Regions from separate parts of the Delftia sp. PE138 genome, predicted to be linked through region 1. Evidence: predicted binding sites of a transcription regulator. Region 1 holds the regulator's gene; the other holds the start of a gene.

The links. The regulator FNR, encoded in region 1, switches genes on or off when oxygen is low (the NO sensors DNR and NnrR bind a similar motif). The targets are predictions, from matches to a motif close to TTGATNNNNATCAA.
Region 2: cyoA (ubiquinol oxidase subunit II) is a predicted target of FNR. The motif match lies at 2,311-2,324, and genes of this name have one in related genera.

Annotation. Positions count from the first base shown of each region.
Region 1 covers NZ_JABEPN010000005.1:366,746-371,077, forward strand. The annotation lists gene HFGMBDPB_RS19145 (sulfite exporter TauE/SafE family protein) at 1-450, opposite strand, end outside; gene hemN (oxygen-independent coproporphyrinogen III oxidase) at 456-1,838, opposite strand; gene fnr (fumarate/nitrate reduction transcriptional regulator Fnr) at 2,000-2,719, shown strand; gene HFGMBDPB_RS19160 (hypothetical protein) at 2,801-3,088, opposite strand; gene HFGMBDPB_RS19165 (FixH family protein) at 3,271-3,585, opposite strand; gene ccoG (cytochrome c oxidase accessory protein CcoG) at 3,643-4,332, opposite strand, start outside.
Region 2 covers NZ_JABEPN010000002.1:328,680-333,011, reverse strand. The annotation lists gene HFGMBDPB_RS10430 (hypothetical protein) at 344-643, shown strand; gene HFGMBDPB_RS10425 (MFS transporter) at 784-2,121, opposite strand; gene cyoA (ubiquinol oxidase subunit II) at 2,419-3,465, shown strand; gene cyoB (cytochrome o ubiquinol oxidase subunit I) at 3,531-4,332, shown strand, end outside.

The sequences.
Region 1 (4,332 bases):
GGCATAGCCCGCCGCCAGCGTGCCGCCAGGGGCGGACACCCAGGGCTGCACGCGCCGCCAGGCGGCGCGGCCCGCAGACTCCAGCCAGGCGGGCTGGCGGGCCTGCACCATCATGGCCAGGCCCCAGGCCATCACGGCGACATGGGTCAGCGTCCAGAACGGCTGCAGCGCCGTGGTCTGGCTGGTGAGCCAGGACAGGCTTTCCATGGCCAGCGCCGAGGCAGCGCCCAGGCTGGCATAGCCGGCCAGCCGCCCGCCATGGAACAGCGCCGTGCGCAGCCACAGCCGGCTTTGCAGTCCATGGACGGCGACCACCTGCCCACCACCCTGTACCGTGCCCTGCCCCGCCCCGCCCGTGACCACGCCGCAGGGCGCGGCGCACATGGCAAGGCAATGGGGCCCGCCGACGAGCCCCATGATCAAAGCGGTCCAGAGCAGCGACAACAGCATGGGGCCTAGATGATCCTCGAAAACCGCGCCCGGTTCTTGTCGGCCTGCAGATATCGGTCAAACAGCATGGCCACGCCACGCACGAAGTACCAGCCCATCGGCGTGACCTGGAAGCCCTCGTCGCTGATCTGCACCAGCCCCTTGGCCTGCAGGTCCTGAAGCGCCGCCAGCTCGGGGGCGAAGTACTCGCGAAAGCCCAGCAGCCAGGCCTGCTCCATGGGCTCGAACAACACGGCGCCCTGGCACATGATGGCCATGATGACGGCGCGCCGCACCAGATCATCGCGCGACAGTGCCAGGCCGCGCACCACGGGCAGGTGGCCGGCGTCGATGGCGTCGTAGTACTCCTCCAGCGTCTTGGCGTTCTGGCTGTAGCTGGCCCCCACCTTGCCGATGGCCGACACGCCCAGCGCAATCAGGTCGCAGTCGGGCTGGGTGCTGTAGCCCTGGAAGTTGCGATGCAGCCGGCCCTGGCGCTTGGCCACGGCCAGCGCGTCCTCGGGCAAGGCGAAGTGGTCCATGCCCACGTAGACATAGCCGCCCTCCATGAAGGCCGCGATGGAGCGCGAGAGCATGGCCAGCTTGTCGGCGCCCTGGGGCAGGTCCTCGGCCGCGATGCGCCGCTGCGGCTTGAAGCGCTCGGGCAGGTGGGCATAGGCATAGAGCGCGATGCGGTCGGGCCGCAGCGCATTGACCTGGGCCAGCGTGCGCTCGAAGGACTCGGGCGTCTGCTTGGGCAGGCCGTAGATCAGGTCCACGTTGATGGAGGCAAAGCCCAGCTGCCGTGCCGCTGCCACCAGCGCGAACACCTGCTCGGCCGGCTGCACGCGGTGCACGGCGATCTGCACCTGTTCGTCGAAGTCCTGCACGCCGAAGCTCAGGCGGTTGAAGCCCAGCTCCTTGAGCACGGCCAGGCGTTCGACGCTGACGGTGCGCGGATCGACCTCGATGGAGTATTCGCCGCCCGGCTCCAGCTTGAAATGCTCGCGCAGCAGGGCCATCAGCGTGCGCAGCTCATCGTCCGAGAAGAAGGTGGGCGTGCCGCCGCCCAGGTGCAGCTGGCTGACGGCCTGACCCTTGCCGCAATGGGCCGTGTGCAAGGCCATCTCGCGCGCCAGGTAGTCCAGGTAGACGGCAGCGCGATCGTGGTGGCGCGTCACGATCTTGTTGCAGGCGCAGTAGTAGCACAGCGACTCGCAGAACGGCACATGCACATACAGCGACAAAGGCATGGCCCGCGCTGCGGTACTCGATTTGCGGTGCTCAAGTGCCAGGATATAGTCTTCAGCACCGAAAGCCTCCACGAAACGATCGGCAGTGGGGAACGAGGTGTATCGGGGCCCCGGTACGTCGAAGCGACGCAGCAGCTCTGGGGTGACAGCGGTCATGGGTTTTTTCCTCTAATGTCGTCCACTGTGCCGCAGCCCATTGGCCGCGTCCTTGACTCATATCAAGAGTTGTTCGCGGCAGTGCTGCGACAATTTGATCCAACTCATCGCCATCCACGAGGTCACCGCCGGCGCACTGCTGCGCCGCTGATGTTTACTCCATGAACCTTCAGACCATCAAAGCATCCTGTTCCAATTGCAACCTGCGCGAGCTGTGCATGCCCATGGGCCTGGATGCCGAGCAGATGCAGCGCATCGACGACATCGTGGCCACGCGCCGCAAGGTCAAGCGCGGCGGCCTGCTGTTTCGCAACGGTGAGTCCTTCACCTCGCTGTACGCCATCCGCACGGGCTTCTTCAAGACCTGCGTGGCCACCGAGGACGGGCGCGACCAGGTCACGGGCTTTCAGATGGCCGGCGAGATCATCGGCCTGGATGGCATCGTCAACGACCACCACACCTGCGATGCGGTCGCGCTGGAAGACGCCGAGGTCTGCGTCATGCCCTTCGACAAGCTGGAGGACCTGTCGCGCGAGGTCACGGCCCTGCAAAACCATGTGCACAAGGTCATGAGCCGCGAGATCGTGCGCGAGCATGGCGTGATGCTGCTGCTGGGCAGCATGCGTGCCGAGGAGCGCCTGGCCGCCTTCGTGCTCAACCTGGTGCAGCGCCTGCACGCCCGGGGCTTTTCCAAGTCGGAACTGGTGCTGCGCATGACGCGCGAGGAAATCGGCAGCTACCTGGGCCTGAAGCTGGAGACGGTGAGCCGCACCTTCTCGAAGTTTGCCGAGGAAAACATCATCGAGGTGCGCCAGCGCCATCTGCGCATCCTGGACACGGACGCGCTCAAGCGCATCGTCAACAGCCAGCAGTGCCAGTGAGGCCGCAAGGCCCCACCCCCCGGCAATGAACAAGGCCCGCTGTCGCGGGCCTTTTTCATTGCCATTGCAGTGCACGCAGGTTCAATCGCGCCCCAGGCCCTGCATGGCCAGATTTGGGTCCGGCTCGGAGACCACGCCGTCGTTGAGATCGTGCGTGGAGCGTCCCAGCATGGTGGTCATGAGGCTGGACAGCATGGTCACGCCCCAGAAGGCGAAGAAGGCCAGCGTGTAGATTCCCTGCCGCGACCAGCCCAGGTCGCCGAGCCAGTGCAGCTCCAGCGGGTCCACGAAGGCGAATACCAGCATCTCCATCACGGCGGCGGCCAGAAAGGCCGGCCAGGCAATCCACATCCAGCGTTGGGCCAACATCAGCGATCTCCTTGAGCTGTCGAGGGGTGGCTTTCATTGTGCGCGCCGCCCGCGCACCGTGCCAAGCCCTGCGCACCCTGCACTGCCTGTAGGAAACCCTTGGCCCTCGCGCATGCTGGAGATGCCATCCACCATGCAAAAAAGGCCGCGACTGCGGCCTTGTGCACGGCATTTTCCTGCGTTCAGCGGTCCGTGGGATGGTCCTGCGCGGGCGTGGCCGCGTGGTTGCGGCCGGTGACCGCGGGCGCCAGGCTCTTGGGCACTTCACGCACGCCATCGGCACGCTCGTTGATGGTGATGCCATTGCGGTAATAGTCAGGATCGATCACGGGATCGGCGCCATTGATCGCAATGACGGCCGTGACCACGCCAGCCACCACGACGGCGGCCGGGCCGGCCACCACGAGCCAGACATGGGCGAACTTCCACCAGGGCTTGCCGGCGTCCGGATGCGAAGGGGCCGTGGCGGGCGCGGAGACTGCGGGACTGGAAGACATGGATAACCTCTTTCTTTCAAACAGCCGGCGCAGCCTGGGCGGTGCCGGCCAGACATATCACCGGGGCACCAGGAAGACGGCCTTTTCGGACGCGCGTCCCGCGCCTGAATGCACGGCATCGATATCGAAGAATACGGTGTGCGAGCCCGGCTCGGCGGAACCGTAGGGAATCTGCAGCCGCGCCGCAATGCCGCGCGTCTCGGCCGGGCCGACCTCGACCTCCTGCTCGGACGCCAGCTCCAGCCCGTCGAGGCCATGGGCGCTGATGCGGTAGCGCTGGGCCTGCTCGGTGGCATTCATGATCTGCAGGCGGTAGACATTTTCCAGCTTGCCGCCCGCGACGATGCGCGACAGCGACGCCCGGTCGCGTATCACGTCGACCTTGACCGACTGGCGCAGCGCCAGGCTCACGATCATGGCCATGCTCAGGCCGATCAGCACGGCCGAGTAGACCAGTACGCGCGGACGGAAGATGCGGCGCAGCACCTGGGCCCGCCGCCACAGGCCGGCCATGGCGTTCTGCGTGGTCAGCCGGATGAGGCCGCGCGGATACTCCATCTTGTCCATGATGGAATTGCAGGCGTCTATGCACAGACCGCAGCCTATGCATTCGTACTGCAGGCCGTTGCGGATGTCGATGCCCACGGGGCAGACCTGCACGCACATCTTGCAGTCGATGCAGTCGCCCAGGCCCTGGGCCTTGTAGTCCACCTTCTTGGTGCGCGGCGCGCGCGGCTCGCCCCGGCC
Region 2 (4,332 bases), on a different contig from region 1:
GTCGCGGCAGCGAGCCCCACCCGTCCCTCCATCGCGCACCTGGCCGAAGAAGGCCTCACCCCCCATCTGCCCGCCCTTGAGCGCGATCTCAAGCCCGCCGCTGGCCGGATCGCTGACATGCGCGCGCAACAGCGGCGCGCGACTGGCCGGTCCGCGGCGCCTGCAGCTGTGGGTGGCGCCCCATACGGGCCGCAGGGCCGACATTCTTGCGCTGGAGAAATGGCGGGTGCAGGAGATGGGGGAGATGGCTAGCACAGGCGATCTCGCCGTTCCCTGATCCCGCTCAGACTGCGCGCGATGGGCGCCCTGGATAATCGCCAGCCGGAACCACAGCAAGCACACCATGGCGCAACCACCGACACCCGAGCCTCATTCCGCCGAACCGGCCCAACCAGGCAAAAGCCGCATCGTGCCCTGGCTCATCGGCCTGCCCGTGGCCTTCTTCGCTGTGCTCATGCTGGCTGGCCAGTTGCTGTCCACGCCCGAAGGCGAGGCGCGCTGGGTGGAGCGCGAAACCATCAAGATCTGCCGCAAGGAAACCGCCAGGCCTGAGGCCGAGCGCAAGACGCGGCAGTTTGAATCGGTGCAGGACTGCGACAGGCTCGAATTCGACTTCAAGCAGCGCTACGGTGAAAACCCCTGAGGCGGAGCCGCAACGGAAAATGCCCCCACGCTCCCCTGCTTCGCAAGGTCCGCTGCCCCCAGGGGGCCAGCTTTTTGCCTTGGGGCGGCCCGGCGACAAAAAAGGCCGGCAGAGCCGGCCTTTGGCTTGCGAGGGCCCGTTCAGTCGCGCGTCTCGATGGCCCGGTTGATGCCCAGCGCCGCCAGCGTGCACAGCGCGCCCGACAGCAGATAGATGCCCAGCGCCACCAGTCCGAAGCGCGAGGACACGCCCAGCGCCACCAGCGGGGCAAAGGCCGCGCCGACCAGCCAGGCCATGTCCGAGGACAGGGCCGCGCCCGTATAGCGATAGCGCGAGGGGAAGTTGGCCGTCACCGTGCCTGCCGCCTGCCCGTAGGACAGGCCCAGCAGGATGAAGCCGACGATGATGAACACGTTGTTGCCCGTGGTGCCGCTGCCCAGCAGCCAGGGAGCCACAAAGCTGAAGATGCCGATCAGGCAGGCCATGGTGCCCAGCGTGTTGCGCCGCCCCACCCGGTCGGCCAGCCAGCCCGAAGCCATGATGGCGCCGGCCGCACAGAAGGCGCCAACGATCTGCACGCCCAGCACATGGTTCACCGACTGGTCCGAATACAGCGAGATCCAGGACAGCGGGAAGATGGTCACCAGGTGGAAGAGCGCAAAGCTGGCAAGGGCTGCAAAGGCACCGATGACCACGTTGCGGCCCTCGTCGCGCATCAGCGGCACCACGCCCATGGGCTCCAGCTCGCGCTGCGCCAGCAGCTCGGTGTAGGACTGGCCCACCACCAGGCGCAACCGGGCAAACAGTGCCACCACGTTGATGGCAAAGGCCACGCAGAAGGGATAGCGCCAGCCCCAGCTGAGGAACTCGTCGGCATCCACATGGGCATAGATGAAGGCAAACAGGCCTGCCGCCAGCACAAAGCCCAGCGGCGCACCCAACTGCCCGATCATCGAATACCAGCCCCGCCGGTTCTGGGGCGCCGACATGGCCAGCAGCGACGGCAGGCCATCCCAGGAGCCGCCCAGTGCAATGCCCTGGCCGATGCGCAGCAGCGCCAGCACGATGATGGCGTTCACGCCCGCCTGCTGGTAGCTGGGCAGGAAAGCCATGCCCACCGTACACACGCCCAGCAGGAAGAGCGCCAGCGTCAGCTTGGTCGCCCGGCCCCAGCGCCGCTGCACGGCCATGGACAGCGCCGTGCCCAACGGCCGCGCCACGAAGGCCAGCGCGAAGATGCCGAACGACATCAACGTGCCGTCAAGCTTGGAAAGATAGGGGAACAGCAGTGCCGGGAAGACCAGCACGCAGGCGATGCCGAACACGAAGAAGTCGAAGTACTCCGAGGATCGCCCCAGGATCACGCCGACGGCGATCTCGTTGGGCGTGACATCTTCGTGGGTGTCGGCGCGGGACAGAGATTCCTTGCTTTCGTAGCTTCCGTTGGGGAAGCTTGCAGTTGTGTCGAGGCCGCTCATAGATGGATGCTCCTTGTCTCGTCTCACTGACAGCTCCGTTCTACGCCCTCGCTTGATCTGGCGCAAGGCGGTTTCACCTCGACCGGACTTGGTGTTTTTCCTGCTGCGCGCGGCCGAAAAATGCGGCCTCCGGGCCGCCGGGACCCCGCTGCCTGCCCCGCCAGGTAGCAGAAAGTTCCCGGCTTCTCCTTGACGTTGGACAAAATGTCCAATGGACAAATTTATACTTCGTAATACATTTGCCCGGATCTTGTAATCCGCGTTTCTATGTAAACGCGCTCTTGTTGCGCCCCTAGCATGCTAAAAATCAAGGAACTCCGTGGGCCTGCGTGGCTCACCGCGGCCGCTTTGACAGCCAGTCTCACTGGCTGCAGCAAAGCCGTCGTGCTCAACCCGGCCGGCGATATCGCCGCGCAGCAAGGCAACCTGGTGGTCACGGCCACCTTGCTGATGCTGATCATCATCATCCCGGTGATCATCCTCACGCTGCTGTTCGCCTGGAAATACCGCCAGTCGAACACCGAGGCCCACTACGACCCCGAATGGCACCACTCCACCACGCTGGAGCTGGTGATCTGGTCCGTGCCGCTGATGATCATCATCGCGCTGGGCGCCATCACCTGGATCAGCACCCACAAGCTCGACCCCTACCGCCCGCTGGACCGCGTCTCGGCCTCCAAGCCCTTGAGCACCGATGTCAAGCCGCTGGAAGTGCAGGTCGTGGCCATGGACTGGAAGTGGCTGTTCTTCATCCCTGAAAAGGGCATCGCCACCGTCAACGAGCTGGCCGCTCCCGTGGATCGTCCCATCCACTTCAAGCTGACCGCCACCTCGACGATGAACGCCTTCTACGTGCCTGACCTGGCCGGCATGATCTATGCCATGCCCGGCATGCAGACCGAGCTGAACGCAGTGATCAACAAGACCGGTGTGTTCCACGGCCTGGCATCGCACTACAGCGGCGCCGGCTTCTCGGGCATGACGTTCAAGTTCCACGGCCTCAGCGACGAGGAATTCGAGCAGTGGGTTGCCAAGGCCAAGTCCGAAGGCAAGGCCCTGAACCGCGACACCTACCTGAATCTGGTCAAACCCAGCGAGCGCAACCCGGTCGAGCGCTTCGCCACCGTGGACGAAGGCCTGTACGACAAGGTGCTCAACCGCTGCGTCGAGGAAGGCAAGATGTGCATGCACCACATGATGGCCATCGATGCCGCAGGCGGTGAAGCCTATCTCAAGGCCGTGGGCATGAACCTGCCCCAGGATGTGTGCACGGTGCAAAACGCCGACCGCGTCGTGGCCTTCCTGGACCAGCGCGACGGCTCGGCCGCCAGCGCACAGCAATAAGCAGATAGCGGAAGCGGACGACGGCCAGCCCGCCGCCCGTTCCAAAACGACCTAAGAGACTCGATATGTCTGAACATACCTCCCCGGCACAGGCCCACTGGCTGCTGGGACGCATCACCTGGGACTCCATCCCGATGGCGCATGAGCCCATCGTGCTGGTGACCTTCATCGCCGTGGTGCTCGGCGGCCTCGGCGTGCTGGGCCTTCTCACCAAGTTCCGCCTGTGGGGCCCGCTGTGGCGCGACTGGCTGTGCAGCATCGACCACAAGAAGATCGGCATCATGTACATGATCCTCGGTCTGGTCATGCTGCTGCGCGGCTTCGCAGATGCGCTGATGATGCGCCTGCAGCAGGCCATGGCCTTCGGCGACAACCTGGGCTACCTGCCTCCGCACCACTACGACCAGATCTTCACGGCCCACGGCGTGATCATGATCTTCTTCGTGGCCATGCCCTTCGTGACCGGCCTGATGAACTACCTGGTGCCGCTGCAGATCGGCGCCCGCGACGTGTCCTTCCCGTTCCTGAACAACTTCAGCTTCTGGATGACCACGGGCGGCGCCGTGCTGGTGATGATCTCGCTGTTCCTGGGCGAGTTCTCCACCTCCGGCTGGCTGGCCCTGTCCAACCTGGGGGCGCAGAACCCGGGGGTGGGGCTTGACTACTACATCTGGGGATTGCAGGTGGCCGGTGTCGGCACCACGCTGTCGGGCATCAACCTGATCGTGACCATCATCAAGATGCGCGCACCCGGCATGAACCTGATGAAGATGCCCGTCTTCACCTGGACTGCCCTGTGCACCAACGCGCTGATCGTGGCCTCGTTCCCCATCCTGACAGCAGCCCTGGTGCTGATGTCGCTGGACC